3 regions of the Providencia rettgeri genome follow, and region 3 is predicted to be linked to each of the others. Evidence: predicted binding sites of a transcription regulator. Region 3 holds the regulator's gene; each other region holds the start of a gene.

Region 1 (5,509 bases), 2.1 Mb from region 3:
AAGTTAGACAGCGGCTCATCGAACAAAAATACCGCAGGTGAGCGTACAATAGCACGCCCCATGGCTACACGCTGGCGCTGCCCACCCGATAATTCACGGGGGCGGCGTTGCAACAACCCATCCAACTCAAGGATATGAGCCACCTCTTCAACTTTTTTACGAATTTGCTGTTTACCTAATCCTCGGATCTTTAATCCCCAAGCCATATTTTCTTCAACAGTCATGTGTGGATACAATGCATAATTTTGAAAAACCATCGCAATCCCACGTTCTTTAGGCTCAAGATTTGTTACTCGTTGATGATCAATCCAAATGTCACCACTAGTGACTTGCTCTAACCCTGCCACCATACGCAATAATGTTGATTTTCCACAGCCTGACGGCCCAACCATCACAATAAATTCACCATCGGCAACATCGACAGTTAGCGGTTTTATCACTTGTGTTTTACCGTCCCAACTTTTGCTAACTGCTTGTAATTTTAACTCTGCCATAGATTATTTCTCACTATCGACTAAGCCACGCACAAACGCTCTTTGCATGACTAAAACAACAATTACAGGTGGAATGAGTGTCAATAACATTGCAGCCATGACTTGGTTCCATTGTGTCGAGCCTTCTCCCGAAGCAATCATGCCTTTAATACCCGCGACTGCCGTTCCTAAATCAAGATCAGTAATAATCAATAAAGGCCACAGATATTGGTTCCAACCATAAATAAAGGTGATCACAAATAAAGCGGCTAAATTTGTTTTTGACAGTGGTAACACAATATCGAAAAAAAAGCGCATCGGAGATGCACCATCAATACGAGCGGCTTCTATAAGTTCATTTGGTAGTGTCATAAAAAACTGGCGAAATAAAAACGTGGCTGTCGCCGATGCCATTAAAGGTAGTGTTAGACCTGAATAACTATTAAACATATCCAGGTTAGAAATCACTTCAATGGTCGGGAATATACGCACCTCAACAGGCAGCATTAAGGTAATAAAAATCATCCAAAAAAATAGATTCCGTAATGGAAAGCGAAACCAAACAATGGCAAAAGCAGACAATATTGAAACAGTGATTTTCCCAATAGTGATCACCAAAGCCATCAATGTGCTATTTGCTAATAGTTGCCAAAACGGTGCACTGTTTGCCCCCACTCCCTTTTCCCAGATATAACTTAGATTTTCCCATAAATGATGGCTAGGCATGAGGGGGATCGGCGTTTCAAATACCCCTTGATTATCCAAAGTTGCGGCAACAAAGGCCACATAAAGTGGAAATAAGATTACGATTGCCCCTAAAATAAGCATTGTATGGCTAAATATGATTAATCCTCTACGCTGTTCAATCATTGGTAGCGCACCTTACGTTCAATAAAACGGAATTGAATAATGGTCAAAATCACAACTAAGAACATTAAAATGACAGATTGCGCGGCAGAAGATGATAAATCTAAGCCTGCAAATCCCTCTCGATATATCTTATAAATTAATGTCGTTGTGGCTTGAATTGGTCCGCCACCTGTTGCGGCATCAATAATCGGAAACGTATCAAAAAAGGCATATACCAAATTCACCACAAATAGAAAGAAGCTTACTGGTGTAATTAAAGGCAATGAAATACGGAAAAAACGACGAATTGGCCCTGCACCATCAATAGCGGCGGCTTCCATTAAAGAACGAGGTATAGATTGTAAAGCGGCAAAGAAAAATAAAAAGTTATAGCTAATTTGCTTCCAGACAGATGCAAGAACGACCAAAAACATGGCTTGCCCACTGTTCTGTGCATGGTTCCATTCATACCCTATGGACTCTAGAGCATAAGTGATTAACCCTCGCCCCGGACTAAATAAAAACAGCCATAAAACTGCGGCAATTGCTGGTGCAACCGCATAGGGTAATAGCATTAATGTTTGGTAAAACCGACTCCCTCGTATAACATAATCAACCAACGCGGCAAAAAATAACGAAACCAGTAACCCACATCCGGTCACTAATCCACTAAACACCATCGTGGTATAAAAAGCATCAAGATAATAACTATTTTGAAATAATTGAATAAAGTTATCGACCCCAACAAATTCACTCGAAAGACCAAATGGGTCTATGCTTTGTAATGAATACCAGAGTGCTTGAGTCGCTGGCCAAATAAAGAAAACAATAGTGATCAATAACTGAGGAAAAACAAGGAAATAAGGCAACCATTTTGAACTAAAAACAGGACGTGAAAAAGACATAAACACACTCGGTTAAATTGTAAAATTGCCTCCCTTGTTTAAGAAAGAGGCAATAGCGTCAGAGGGGATTACTGCGTTGACTTTTCAAAACGGCGTAATAACTGATTACCACGATCAACAGCGGCATCTAAAGCTTGTTGAGCTGTTTTATTACCTGACCAAACCGATTCTAATTCCTCATCCACAATGGTACGAATTTGTGGCATATTTCCTAAACGCAAGCCTTTGGTATACGCTAAAGGTGGCTTATTTAACATCTGGCGAGTAGCAATATCTGCCCCTGGGTTTTTATCATAATAACCGGAGCCACGGCTTAAATTATAAGCAGCAGTTGTAATCGGTAAATAACCTGTTTTTTGGTGCCACTGGGCTGCATTTTCAGGTTTTGCTAAAAATTGCATAAATTCAGCGACCCCTCGATAAGTCGCTGGATCTTTTCCTGCCATCACCCATAAACTTGCCCCGCCGATAATGGCATTTTGTGGTGCGCCTTCAACTTCAGCATCATACGGCATCATGCCAACACCAAAATCAAATTTAGCGTGTTTACGAATAATCGCGAGTGACCCCGAAGAGGCTGTGATAATGGCACAATCCCCGTTATAAAACTTTTCAGTCGATTCATCTTTACGACCTAAGTAGCTAAAATCCCCTCTTTTATTCATTTCTTGCAATAAGGCGATATGTTTAACTTGTATTGGCTGATTGAATTCTAAAACGGCGTCTGTCCCATCAAATCCATTATTTTTTGAAGCGATAGGTTTACCATGCCATGCGCTAAAATTTTCAATTTGGATCCACCCTTGCCAGCCGCTAGCATAACCACATTTCATGCCTGACTGACGTAACTTAGCCGTGTAGGCAGCCATGTCTTGCCAAGTTTTCGGGGGTTCATCTGGGTTTAGACCCGCTTTTTTGAATGCGTCTTTGTTGTAGTACAAAACAGGGGTTGAGCTATTAAATGGTTGAGATAAAAGATGCCCGGTTTTCGCATCGCTATAATACCCCGCAACAGTTGGAACAAACTGGGACTCATCAAATGCGATACCTGAATCTTGGAACACTTGATAAACTGGCTTAATCGCCTTAGATGCCATCATTGTTGCTGTGCCAACTTCGTAAACTTGTAAAATTGCAGGGGCATTACCTGAACGAAAAGCCGCAATCCCCGCAGCAAGACTTTGCTCATAATTACCTTTATATACTGGCAAAATTGTATAATCTGGGTGTGTCTTATTAAACTCGGTCGCTAATATATTAACTTCTTCACCAAGCTCCCCTTCCATGGAATGCCAGAACGGAATTTCAGTAGAGCCAATGGCCTGGCTGGCGAATAATAAACCGAATACTGTTGCTAGAGTTGAATGTTGTAACGATGTCATTCTACTTATCTCACTTTCTAGTTAATTGCGCGAAGATGTACAGTAAATGTGCGAAGTCACGCAGTTTATAGTTGAGATAGAATGCTACCTGTAGGAAATGACAGAAATATAACTCGCGGATGACAAAATTATGACGGCAATATCACTTAGGCGTGATATATAAATCACAATCTATTGAACAATAAAAAACAGCCTATCTTCTATTACACTGCTTTAATCAATTGCATGGGGTTGTTTATCTTTGATGGTGAAATTTGATTTGAATTAAAACCATTTTAAGCAAGGCGTGAAGCTCGCACCTAATAAACCTAGGGCTATCAACACAGTATCAAATGAGTGAGAAGTGCTTTTTTCGAACCCGTAGGCTGCGTTTAAACATAATCGTTCATTCATATTAGCGTCAGTCAGATTGGTTCATCTATCAATTTTAGGGTGTTTTTATGCCATTTTAGCTATAAAAATCAGTAGGTAACCTCAATACCCCCTAAAAAGATTTGCATAAAGTGATCCATCATAATCTGTAATAACCCTATTGCTAACACTCACCTTAGTAGCGAATTGTAAGTTTAATATTATATACATTGACAAAATGACGCCGAACAAGAATACCCCCCGTAAAAACACTTATTTTTTATCAGCGACAATATGTTATAGAACCTTCTATTAACCGCTAGCCTATAGAGATAGGTTTATTTTTAGTTCAATAGAATGTGACATCTGTCTGACTATTTTTAGGCAGCTTGATCGTTTTGCCATTAGAATTCAAGGTAAGTACAAAATTACACTGGTAAGCAATGTTGCGCTTATCATAATCACATTTGGAGTCAACCAATAAAATAGTCTGCCCTAAAGCTCTTATATCCATAATATGGTCAAATGCTTTGGTTGGGTCCTTACCATACGTCAATCGAGTTTCCGAAATAACCGTATCGCCTTTATAGTACTTAATTTCAGTGGGTAACTTAAACTCATTGTAATTATTTTCACCGAATTTTTCTTTTGTATCTGCCAGCACTGACCCTGTAATAAACCCATCTTTGTTATATTTGTAGATTAATTCACCATTAGTATCTTTCCTTGAAATTATTGTACAATCTTTACCGATTGACATCTCTACGGGTCCATTAGCATCCACACCAATAAGTTTATTTTTAATCCGCTTAACAGAAAGGTAATTATGAACACTGCTTAGGTATTCATCTTTTTTCTGATTTAACTGAAAACTTTCAACACAACCATCGCGCCCCATTTTCAATAGGGATTCATAATTGATAGTTTTATCTTCGTTATAGACGATCGTCTTGAGCTCCTTAACATTGCCTCTTACAGGATTAAAGTCATAGAGCTGCGCCATGTTGAACACAACTGGATTATATTGCTGTTCGTCAAATGCCAATGACTCAAAAGAAACAGATAAAACAACAAGTTGAGTCATTAATAATACATATTTATGCTTCATTTTTATCTTATAACCTTAACACAAGTATTATGAATACTTGCTTTAGTGATTATTAGTTTTACTTAGTAGTTATACTATCAGATTTTTAATAAATGTCAGGTTTTGACGCCAATAAACTGACATAAAACGTGTTAATTTAGCTTTGCTATGAAGAGATAAACCAATACGCAGAACAGTACTAACATATTACTTATTAGAGAACAGAACTTCCCCTTAAAAATCACATCAATTTTTGAATATCCAAAAATGTCATTTTAATGACTTGCCTCTATATTTTTACTTTATTTCAACATTCAACCTATTTGTTAGAAATACACACTCGACACCTTGTAGTTTGACAATATTTTATTACGCATAGTTTTATTACGGAGGTTTATTAATGAATAACCTTATATGGGGATCAATAAATAAGACACATCTTATTTACTTACAACATTAAAA
Region 2 (5,509 bases), 110 kb from region 3:
GCTACAGTTTGATATAAGCGATTACCAACCTTTAGAGATTAAAAAAGACAACGAGCCTGTTAGCCCAAAACTGCAAAGCTTATTGGATGAACATTATCATCATGGTGATACCAACGCGTTTTGGCAGGCGGTTGCCGCGCAAGGGACGCCACTTATTGAAGATCTTGCGGGGCATCAAAAACGCGCGACATTTTTATGGCGCGGTGCGAAATCAAATGCCTATATTTTAGGTGCGCCTTCAGGGAACCATGAAAGAATGGCGCAAATCGCGGGGACAGATATTTGGTATCGTTCTTTTATCATCCCAGGTGATACATTGACCCAATATAAAATTGCTCCTGATATTCCGAACGTTCCAGAGGGCGGGCCTGCACAGCGCAAAGCGATTTTAGTCACTGCACAGGCTGACCCTTATAACTCACAAAGTATCCCTTCTGCTTCAACGGATACCTATAATCGTTTTTCTTTGTTATCCCTGACACCGAATATCCGCCAGTGTCAATTTGCTGCCATTGAAAAAAGCCAAATGAAAGGGCAATTAGAGACCTTTACGTTATCCAGCCAAGTTTTAAATAATGAGCGGCAAATTACGCTTTATCGACCAAATATCCCGATGGAACAGCCTGCTTTACTTGTACTTTTAGATGGGCAAATTTACCTTCATACTTATCAAATGGCCAAATTTTTTGATCGCTGGATAAACAAAGGCGATTTCCCACCAATGCATATTGTGTTTGTTGATAGCGTTAGTGCCGACAGGCGTGGTAAAGAACTACCACCTAATGCACTTTTCCCGCAATTGCTGGTGGATGAATTAATGCCCAAATTAGCGGAAAAAGGTATTCGTGCGAAAGCAGAACACACCATTATTGCTGGCTCAAGTTTTGGGGGGCTAGGGGCAACATGGAATGCATTACAGCACCCTGAAGTGTTTGGTAATGTGCTCAGTATGTCAGGATCTTATTGGTGGACACCAAAAGGAGAAGATCCTGAATGGCTAATTCGTGAAATTGAAACTATGCCAGCGCAGCCAATTCGTTTTTTCCTTGAGGCGGGCTTATTTGAGCAACGGGGGAGTTGGGGGGGGATCATTCAAAACCATTACCAACTACTGGAAGTATTGAAACATAAAGGCTATTCCGTGGATGCCATCGAATTGCCCAGTGGGCACGATTATGTTTCTTGGTGCGAAACGTTATACGAAGGGACTAAACAGCTAACTTCCCAATGGTAACAATCGGTAAGTTTCAACCGCGAAAGGCAGCTTATGATGGGCTGCTTTTTTCACATTTATGACAATCGTCTTCATTTCGCCATAAAAGCGTCATTCAACTGTCATCTAGCTACTTTAGCATGCCTATCATTATTTGTAGCATTCTTTCTCTTTTCTCATTATTGATTGGCAAGGAAAACAGTTATGACTGGTAATTTTATGAAGTCCTTTTTAGCTGTCACAGTCAGCACATTAATGTTAGGTAGCACTCTTCCGGCTTATGCGGCGGATAAAAATGATGCCGTTTCAGAAAACCGTGCAGCGCAAGGTGATATCACCAAGTTTGGTGGTGCACGCCGTTTAGCAACCGAGCAAACGGATATAATGAAAGCAGCCTTACATAATGGCAAAGCGAAGAACGTTATTTTATTTATTGGTGATGGCATGGGGGATTCAGAAATCACCGTTGCACGTAACTATGCAGAAGGGGCTTCAGGCTTCTTTAAAGGTATTGATGCATTGCCGATTACGGGTCAATATACGCACTATGCGTTAGATAAAAAAACACAAAAACCTGATTATGTTACAGATTCAGCGGCATCAGCCACAGCATGGTCCTCTGGTGTGAAAACCTACAATGGGGCGTTAGGGGTTGATGTGTTTGGTAAAGATCACGAAACCTTAATTGAAATCGCCAAACGTAATGGTAAAGCAACCGGTAACGTCACAACTTCTGAAATTCAAGATGCAACGCCAGCGGCGCAATTCGCTCATGTGACCGCACGTAAATGTTACGGTCCGGAAGAAACGTCAGAAAAATGTGCAACCAATGCTCTTGAAAATGGCGGTCGAGGTTCAATTTCAGAGCAGCTATTAGTGACCCGCGCCGATGTGACATTAGGAGGGGGCGCGAAGAGCTTCAAACAAACAGCAAAAGCGGGCGACTATAAAGGTAAAACGCTTGAGCAACAAGCGATTGAGCGTGGTTACACTATCGTGCGTGATGCACAGTCGTTGAACGATGTTAAAGTGGCGAACCAAGACAAACCTGTGCTTGGCTTATTCCATGATGGCAATATGGCGGTAGCTTGGGAAGGTCCGAAGGCAGTGCATTATGGTAATATCAACAATGCACCACTGGAATGTAAACCAAACTCGAAATTAGATCCAAACGCACCAACATTAGCGCAAATGACGCAAAAAGCGATTGATCTGCTAGCGGTCAATCCAAATGGTTTCTTCTTACAAGTTGAAAGTGCATCCATCGATAAACAAGACCATAAAGCTAACCCATGTGGCCAAATTGGTGAAACAGTTGCCCTTGATGAAGCAGTACAAGTAGGCTTAGATTTTGCGAAAAAACATGGTGACACATTAGTCATCGTGACTGCTGACCATTCACATTCAAGCCAAATTATTCCTGAGGGCACGAAATCAACCGGTTTAACTCAAGCGTTGATTACGAAAGATGGTTCTGTGATGGTGGTGAATTACGGTAACTCTGAAGAAGATGACTCACAAGAGCATACTGGTGCTCAGCTGCGTGTTGCAGCCTATGGTCCACACGCTGCGAACGTGATGGGGCTGACTGACCAAACCGATTTGTTCTTTACCATGCGTGACGCAATGGGACTGAAGCAATAAACCAACCCTGTAGTGTAAATTCTCCACAATACGGATATTGTGGGGAATTTTTATTTTATCGCCCCTATCTTTATTCGGTTTTCCTACCTTTATTTCAACCTTGTCTTAGGGGCTGTTTATCTTTACTGCTGATTTTTACCGCTAAAAAAGGTTAAGAAACAACTAAAAAATGGGTAAATGTATCCGTCGTGCTAACTGATAACGATTTGAATCAACTATTGCTCCTAAACGCTGCCCTACGGGGTTGATTAAAGCACGTTTCACTCATTTAATGCTGCGTTGAGAAGCTCTTGTCTTGTTCACCCGGCGGCGAACCTCTTCCCTTGCCTCAAATGGCTTTAATTCGAATAAAAATTGATCATCAAAGATAAACAGCCTCTAACAGCTTACTGAAATGGTTGAACTTGTTTTTTTATCCGTTATCTTGGAAAACAAATTCACTTGATAATAATAAGGCGCGTTTGTATTGGCGCGGGTAATGAGATTAAGGTCATGAGAGAAGTACGCAAGCTACAACGAGATGAAATCCCTTCGGTCTGGTCGATTGATCGTACTGAATTAATTGAGCATCTTTATTTGCATCAAGATGGTAAATTGGTGCTTTCTAAACAGCGTTTTGATATGAAAGGTTGGCCAGAAGGGGAGCCAGAAGCCTATACCCCGCACCTATTAGACAGCTATGATCAAGGCGCTATTTTTTTGGGTGTTTTTGAACAAGGGAAAATTATTGCTGCTGCGAGCGTGGATAATATTTGGCGAGGAGAGCAAAAAAACTTACTGCAACTGTCCTTTTTGCATGTGAGCCATGCATATCGCGGTAAGGGGCTTGCGGGGATGTTATTTCAACAATGTGTGGAAATAGCAACTGAAAAAGGGGCAAAAGGCTTGTATATCTCTGCAACGCCGTCTGAAAACACCGTGCATTTTTATCAGCATATGGGATGTAGCTTAATTGAAACCCCGGACCCAGAACTATTTGCTCTTGAGCCGGAAGATATTCATTTTGTTTATTGGTTCTCTTAAGTTGTCTTTTTTGTAAAAACCATGTTAATTTAAGGTTGTTTGTTCATAAAAACGATTGAAATTTATTAAAAATAAGATAATATTGATAATTATTATCATTTAAGTTGTTGAGGTCACTATGCCAACTAGCATATCAAAAACCGCAGGTTTACGGCGTATAGGCGCTGGCCTATGGGGGGTCTTTGCTGTGATATTGCTGAGCATTGCTTATGTCCTTAGCAATATGGGGTTTGATAGCCTAAAAGTGGTGATGATCACCATGATGATCGCAACGGCGGGGATGTTATTTAATCGTGGTTCTCGCCGTTTATTAATTATTCCAGCGGTTGTTTCTTTAGTGTGTTTTTTGATGGCTTTTGTTTTACAAAGGTAGCTTAGGTTTAATAATACCAAAATACCATTATTGAAAGGATACAAGGGGAAAAGGTTTAAGGATATAAAGGATTAAGCACTAAGCGGGGAAGCGCTGATATTTATTGACCAGTGGTGCGAAAGGGGGGACTTGAACCCCCACGTCCAAAGGACACTAACACCTGAAGCTAGCGCGTCTACCAATTCCGCCACCCTCGCAATACTGTTTGCCAATATCGAATTACCCTGTGTTACCTTAAAGCTAGTGGTGCGAAAGGGGGGACTTGAACCCCCACGTCCGAAGGACACTAACACCTGAAGCTAGCGCGTCTACCAATTCCGCCACCCTCGCAATGCCAAATCTAACTTTATTACAGCAGTGATAATACGCAGCGGATTTTAGGCTAATTTCAGCGGACGTCAATATTTTTTTAAGCGTCACTTTTTGTTTGATTAAAAAACGCCCAGCGTATCAGACTGGCCGTTTTACTGCGTGATAACACGATAAATCCTTAGCGCTTTGTTGCTTGGTACACCTTGAATTTGCCGGTTTTTGCTAGGACTTCATGTCTACCAAATGCTTTATCTAACAAGTCTGGGTAAGGTAAGAATGCATTGGCTACAATACGCAAGCGCCCCCCTTTTTTCAGGAACTTAGGTGCTTGGTAAATCATATTTTCAACGGCATTGTAGCTGGTGTTTAGCCCATCATGAAAAGGTGGGTTAGAGATAATCCAATCGAATTTGTCGTGAATATCTGAGTAAGCGTCGCTTGCAACCACCGTCCCAGTGAGGTTGTTTGCTTCAAGTGTTGAGGCCGCCGAATCGAGTGCTAGGGCACTGACATCGCTTAACGTTAGCTTAACGTCTGGATTTTGTGCCCCAATCACTGTCGCAAGTACGCCGTTACCGCAAGCGAGATCGAGAACATCCCCCTCCATTGGCTCTGTTAGCGTTGAAAGTAATAGATCGCTGCCGATATCCAGCTCATTATGACTAAATACGCCGGGAAGTGCATTGATTCTTACCGTATCAAGATCATAGTGTCGCCACCAGCGCGCAATATCAAAAGTGGTAGGTTGTTCTAATTCACCGTAATACAAGCCACAACGGCGAGCAGAGTCAATTTTTTGTAAGGTTGCAATACCTTCCATAATTGATTCTGCGCTTTTGACGCCGCTGCGGTTTTCACCGACAACAAAAATTTGGCTACCTTTAGCAAGGTGAGTACATAGGTCATCAAGTTGAAAACAAGCTTCTTGCTTATTTTTGGGCCAG
Region 3 (5,509 bases):
GGGAAAAACCACGCTTTTATCCCACTTTGTCAACAACCTCATCCCGCCTTAATGACGGGGTGACTTGAGTTCACCAACGAAGAGAGATAAAACTGATTACTCTCTTCATCTTATTCGTTAAAAATTCAGTATATTAGCTTGATTACGCTTCTTTATGTTGCGCTGCTGGTGAGACGAACTTATCACAGATAATTGCGACGACCAGCACAACCAGTGTTGGTAATACCCAAACTAAATCTTGTTTATACAATGGCATCGCAGTCATCCATTCAGGGATATACCCTTTCAAATGCTCAGACGCTTTAACGGCACCAATTAAGCCAACCACAAAACTGACTAGCATGGTTGGTGCAATAACGACTGTTGGATTTTTCCACCATTTCAATGTGAAACTCAATAAAATCAGCACAATACAAGGTGGGTAGATTGACACTAACACAGGCAGTGAGACAGCAATTAACTTACTTAATCCTAAGTTTGAGATCACCATGGAGAAAATACCAAGGATCAACACCAGTTTACGGTAAGATATCGGCACATAGCGGCTAAAGAACTCCGCACAAGCACAGGTTAAGCCAACCGCGGTCACCATACAGGCCACAAAAATCAATACCGCAAGGAAGAAGCTACCGTAGCCACCGAAGGTATATTGTACGTAGATGTGCAGGATATCTGCGCCATCTTCTGGATTCGGGATCAGTGAACCGCTGTTTTCCCCCAGTTTGAACAGGGATAAATACACCAGCGTCAACAACACCCCAGCAATTAAGCCCGCCCACATCGTATAACGAGTGAGTAATGAAGAGTTTTCGATCCCCCGCGAACGCGCTGCATTTACGATAACAATACCAAACACCATCGCCCCGAGGGTATCCATCGTAAGGTAGCCGTTAATAAAACCATTAGAGAAGGCCATATCACGGTATTCTATCGTGGAAGGAATAGGATCACCTGCTGGCCACATTACTGCTGCGACACCTAAGATCGCCAACGCCAACATTTTAACGGGGGCCAAAATATGCCCGACGCTATCTAATAGCTTACCCGGATACAGTGAGATACCAATAACCAATATAAAGTAAATGGCACTATAGATAAGCAGTAACATATCAGATTCGCCACCAAATAACGGTGCGATCCCCACTTTATACGATACGGTAGCGGTTCTTGGTGTAGCAAAAAGCGGACCGACCGATAGGTAAGCAACAACAGCTAGCAACAAACCTGCTGTTTTACCTACAGGCGTACTCAGTGCTTCAATCCCGCCCCCCACTTTCGCTAATGCGATAACCGTTAATACAGGTAGCCCGACACCGGTCACTAAAAAGCCAAGTGCGGCGGTCCAAACTTGTTCCCCTGCCTGTAAGCCAACCATCGGTGGAAAAATGATATTTCCTGCCCCGACAAATAACGCAAAGGTCATAAAACCTAATGCGATGATATCTCTTGATGATAAACGATGAGCCATATTATGTTAATTTTTAGTAACGGAAATGGAAATTTACGGGCATGCACTTAGCAACCCTTTGAAATATATATAGCGAGATGGAATTCTGATAAACATACTGTTAACAATATAAAAAAGTATGCCTGTTTGCCTAAGACAAAACGAAAAATCAAAAAACAGAAAAAATCGCCAATAACTGACAACAAGTAGAACTTTTATAGGGCAAAAAGGCAATAGCAAACCCTAAAACAAGAAGAAATAACTAAACTAATTTTCAGAAGCAGTGATTACTTTCAGTAAAATCCCAATACTCGTTATATGATTTGTTCGAAAAATAATCAACCGTTCATTTTATCATTCACTTTTTTTGCTAACAGATAGGACATATGATTTTAAAATCATTAATTAATAGAATAATGTAAAAGCAATAATCCATTAATAGAATTAATACATAGAAGTAGAAGCAGAAACCACTCTATTAATAAATTGATTCTATTAATAAAGTGGAATTATTTAGGCTTTTTTCAGTTTTTTATCATCAACAATTAATACTGGCGGCAAGGTAAATGAAAACTCACTGCCTTTACCGACTTGGCTGGTCACGACTAGCTGACTGCTATGGTGTTGAACGGCGTGCTTCACAATGGCTAACCCAAGCCCTGTTCCCCCACCACCTTGCCGTGAACGAGCTTTATCTACACGGTAAAAACGCTCAGTTAAGCGAGGAAGGTGCTCCGAAGGGATCCCTGGTCCATTATCCTTCACACTAAACCGTGCACCATTACTGGTTCTTTGCCAATCAATACGAATTTTCGTCCCTTCAGGAGTATGGTTAATGGCGTTATACACTAAGTTTGCCACAGCACTACGTAATTGCTCTTCATTGCCGTGTACTTGCAGTGATTCATCGATATTAAACTCAAATTGCTGACGACCTTGACTTAAACCTATTGCCTCTTGCTCAATCATTTTGAGGATCACGGGAATGTTTACCTGTTCATCAAGGTTGATTTGCGGGGCAATTTCAATACGGGATAACTGCAAAAGCTGTTTAACTAAATTGTCCATCCGGTGAGTTTGCTCTTGCATAACGTTCAGCGCTTTTTTATTAACGGCAGGCATACCTTCTTGGTCATCCATCACCTCAAGATACCCTTGAATAACGGTAAGAGGCGTGCGCAGTTCATGGCTTACGTTAGCAAAAAAATCCCGCCGTGCTTTCTCCAAGCGACGTTTTTCAGTGACATCGCGCGCCACCATCAATAACTGCCCCTCGGTATAAGGCAAAATACGAAACTCAACAATTTCCCCGCTATTGAGCTCAATGGTTAATGCCCGGTCATAACTTTTGATTGAAAAGTAACGACTAAAATCAGGATAACGCAATAGATTGAAAATATGTTGACCGTTATCTTCTGGCCAGCGAAAACCTAGCAGCGCCTGCGCATGACGATTGCACCAGAAGATATTGCCTTCGGTAGTCATCATCACAACAGCATCAGGTAAGGATTCAGCGCCGCTACGAAAGCGTTTAATGAGTTGCCCTAATTCACGGCGACGTTTACGGTTACGCTGCTGCATCTGGTAAATACCGTAAAAAATCGGCTCCCACCCCCCTTTTCCCTCCGGTGGCAGCATACTTTTATCCAACCAAAGCCAATAAGACAGTTTCAGTAAGTTATAACTGTGCCACGCTAGGGCTGCCAACAATGAAATAACTAATAGCCAAGGCAAGTGCCCAATAAAAATGGACAAAATTAGCGCAGGTAAGATAAATAAAAACAGTCCCCAAATCAGCTGTTTAATCGATAAGCGTTCAAGCACGCATGTCTCTCCCCAGTTTGTCGTTAATAACGAACAGAGAAACGGTACCCTGTACCGCGTACTGTTTGCACCATTTTATCATGACCTTCAGTCTCTAGTGCTTTTCTTAAACGCCGAATATGTACATCCACCGTTCTATCTTCGACATAGACGTTCGCACCCCACACATAATTCAATAACTGCTCGCGACTATAAACACGTTCAGGATGCGTCATAAAGAAATGCAAAAGCTTATATTCGGTCGGCCCCATATCAATCGGGGTATCATTACTCGTCACACGGTGGGAAGTTGGGTCTAAGGTTAACCCATTCATTTCGATGATATCTTCCGTCGACATCGGTGAGATGCGACGTAAAATAGCTTTAACACGAGCAATTAACTCTTTCGGGGAAAACGGCTTAATTAAATAATCATCCGCACCGACTTCAAGGCCTTTTACACGATCTTCTTCTTCCCCACGAGCGGTTAACATCATCACAGGGACATCGCGAGTAGCGCTATCGCGCTTCATATGTTTAATCACTTGAAGCCCAGATCCACCGGGGATCATCCAATCCAATAAAACCAAATCAGGTAGAGGATCAACTAACTGTGCAATTGCGCTGTCATAATCGTCAGCTTCAATCGGCTGAAAACCATTCTGTTCTAATACAAAACAAACCATTTCTCGGATGGGCGCTTCATCTTCAACTACTAGAATGCGTCTTGCCATGATTGTTCCTGTAAAATAAGAGGACATTGTTAACGTGAACGCATTATGCGTCACTTTTATGACAGAATTATGAATACCTATCAGCAAAACAGATATTTCTCCTTATATTAGCGGGTAAATGTCATCTAAGTGAAATAATTCCGCCATAACACGAGAATATCACGAGGTTTTGATAGGATAAGGTATACTCAATTGCAGTAATTTATACCCTTCATTGAAGATAGGATTGATGGCTCATGCGCATTATTCACACCTCTGACTGGCACCTTGGTCAATACTTTTTTACGAAAAGCCGTGCCCCTGAGCACCAACACTTTTTAAATTGGTTAGTGAGCCAAGTCGAGCACTATCAGGTTGATGCCATCATCGTTGCTGGTGATATTTTTGATACAGGATCACCACCAAGCTATGCCCGTGAGTTATATAATAAATTTATAGTGGATTTACAAAAAACGGGTTGTCAGTTGGTCATATTAAGCGGTAACCACGATTCAGTATCTGTTCTGAATGAATCCAGTGCATTATTAAGCTACCTCAATACGCAGGTAGTTACCTCGGGTAGTGAACCGCATGTTATCACTCTACAGAATAAACAAGCTCAACCTATTGGGCTGGTATGTGCGATCCCTTTTTTACGCCCTCGGGATATCCAACTTAGCGTTGCTGGGCAAAGTATTGAAGAAAAACAACTTTCCCTACAAACCGCAATTCATGACTATTACCAATCTAGCTACCAATTGGCTCTCGAACAGCGTGAAGCGTTGGGCGTGGATATCCCGATTATTGTCACAGGGCACTTAACCGTCATTGGCGCAGAACTGACCGATTCCGTGCGCGATATTTATATCGGTACATTAGAGGCCTTCCCTTCAGGGGCATTTCCTCCAGCAGATTACATTGCCCTCGGTCATATACATCGACCTCAAGTTATTGGTGGGAAACAACATATTCGCTATTGCGGCTCCCCTATCGCGCTCAGCTTTGATGAAACTACCCAGCCAAAAAGCGTCTGTTTGGTGACTTTTTCAGGCAGTGCATTAACTGAAATTACCCCATTAGCGATCCCTGTTATTCAGCCGCTACAAACCATCAAAGGATCATTAAAAGAGATAGAGCAGCAAATAAATACATGGAAGGACTACCAAGGGGAAAATGCGGTTTGGTTAGATATTGAAGTGGCCTCTCAAGATTATCTGGCAGACATTCAACAGCGCATCGAAGCGTTAACTCAGTCTCTTCCCGTTGAAGTGGTGTTGCTGCGTCGAGCGAGAAAACAAAGACAAGGACAAAACCTTGCGCTAGCCAACGAAACGCTAAATGAATTAACCGTAAAAGACGTTTTCTTGCGCCGCCTTAGCGAAGAAAACCTTGAAGATCCTGAGCGTGAACAGCGTCTCGTTCAACTTTTCCAGCAGTCCTATGACGCATTACGCCACGAGCAAGGGGAAGGTAATTAATATGAAAATCTTAAGCTTACGTCTAAAAAATATTAACTCCCTCAAAGGCGAATGGAAAATTGACTTTA

Evidence for each region. Region 3 encodes PhoB, which activates phosphate uptake and scavenging genes when phosphate is short. Its sites were predicted from a motif close to CTGTCATAAAACTGNCNNAT; they were not measured.
Region 1: a site for PhoB is predicted at 3,727-3,746, ahead of ugpB (sn-glycerol-3-phosphate ABC transporter substrate-binding protein UgpB). Genes of this name have one in related genera too.
Region 2: a site for PhoB is predicted at 1,322-1,341, ahead of phoA (alkaline phosphatase). Genes of this name have one in related genera too.

Annotation. Positions count from the first base shown of each region.
Region 1 covers NZ_CP163512.1:2,158,592-2,164,100, forward strand. Annotated here, with positions in the region: gene AB6N04_RS09840 (sn-glycerol-3-phosphate import ATP-binding protein UgpC) at 1-494, opposite strand, end outside; gene ugpE (sn-glycerol-3-phosphate ABC transporter permease UgpE) at 498-1,343, opposite strand; gene ugpA (sn-glycerol-3-phosphate ABC transporter permease UgpA) at 1,340-2,227, opposite strand; gene ugpB (sn-glycerol-3-phosphate ABC transporter substrate-binding protein UgpB) at 2,296-3,609, opposite strand; gene AB6N04_RS09860 (YnfC family lipoprotein) at 4,310-5,068, opposite strand.
Region 2 covers NZ_CP163512.1:4,263,877-4,269,385, forward strand. Annotated here, with positions in the region: gene AB6N04_RS19440 (alpha/beta hydrolase-fold protein) at 1-1,234, shown strand, start outside; gene phoA (alkaline phosphatase) at 1,418-2,857, shown strand; gene AB6N04_RS19450 (GNAT family N-acetyltransferase) at 3,350-3,880, shown strand; gene AB6N04_RS19455 (DUF1435 family protein) at 3,999-4,253, shown strand; tRNA gene AB6N04_RS19460 (tRNA-Leu) at 4,365-4,450, opposite strand; tRNA gene AB6N04_RS19465 (tRNA-Leu) at 4,498-4,583, opposite strand; gene rsmC (16S rRNA (guanine(1207)-N(2))-methyltransferase RsmC) at 4,744-5,509, opposite strand, start outside.
Region 3 covers NZ_CP163512.1:27,609-33,117, reverse strand. Annotated here, with positions in the region: gene brnQ (branched-chain amino acid transport system II carrier protein) at 143-1,468, opposite strand; gene phoR (phosphate regulon sensor histidine kinase PhoR) at 1,961-3,271, opposite strand; gene phoB (phosphate regulon transcriptional regulator PhoB) at 3,295-3,984, opposite strand; gene sbcD (exonuclease subunit SbcD) at 4,221-5,441, shown strand; gene AB6N04_RS00095 (AAA family ATPase) at 5,443-5,509, shown strand, end outside.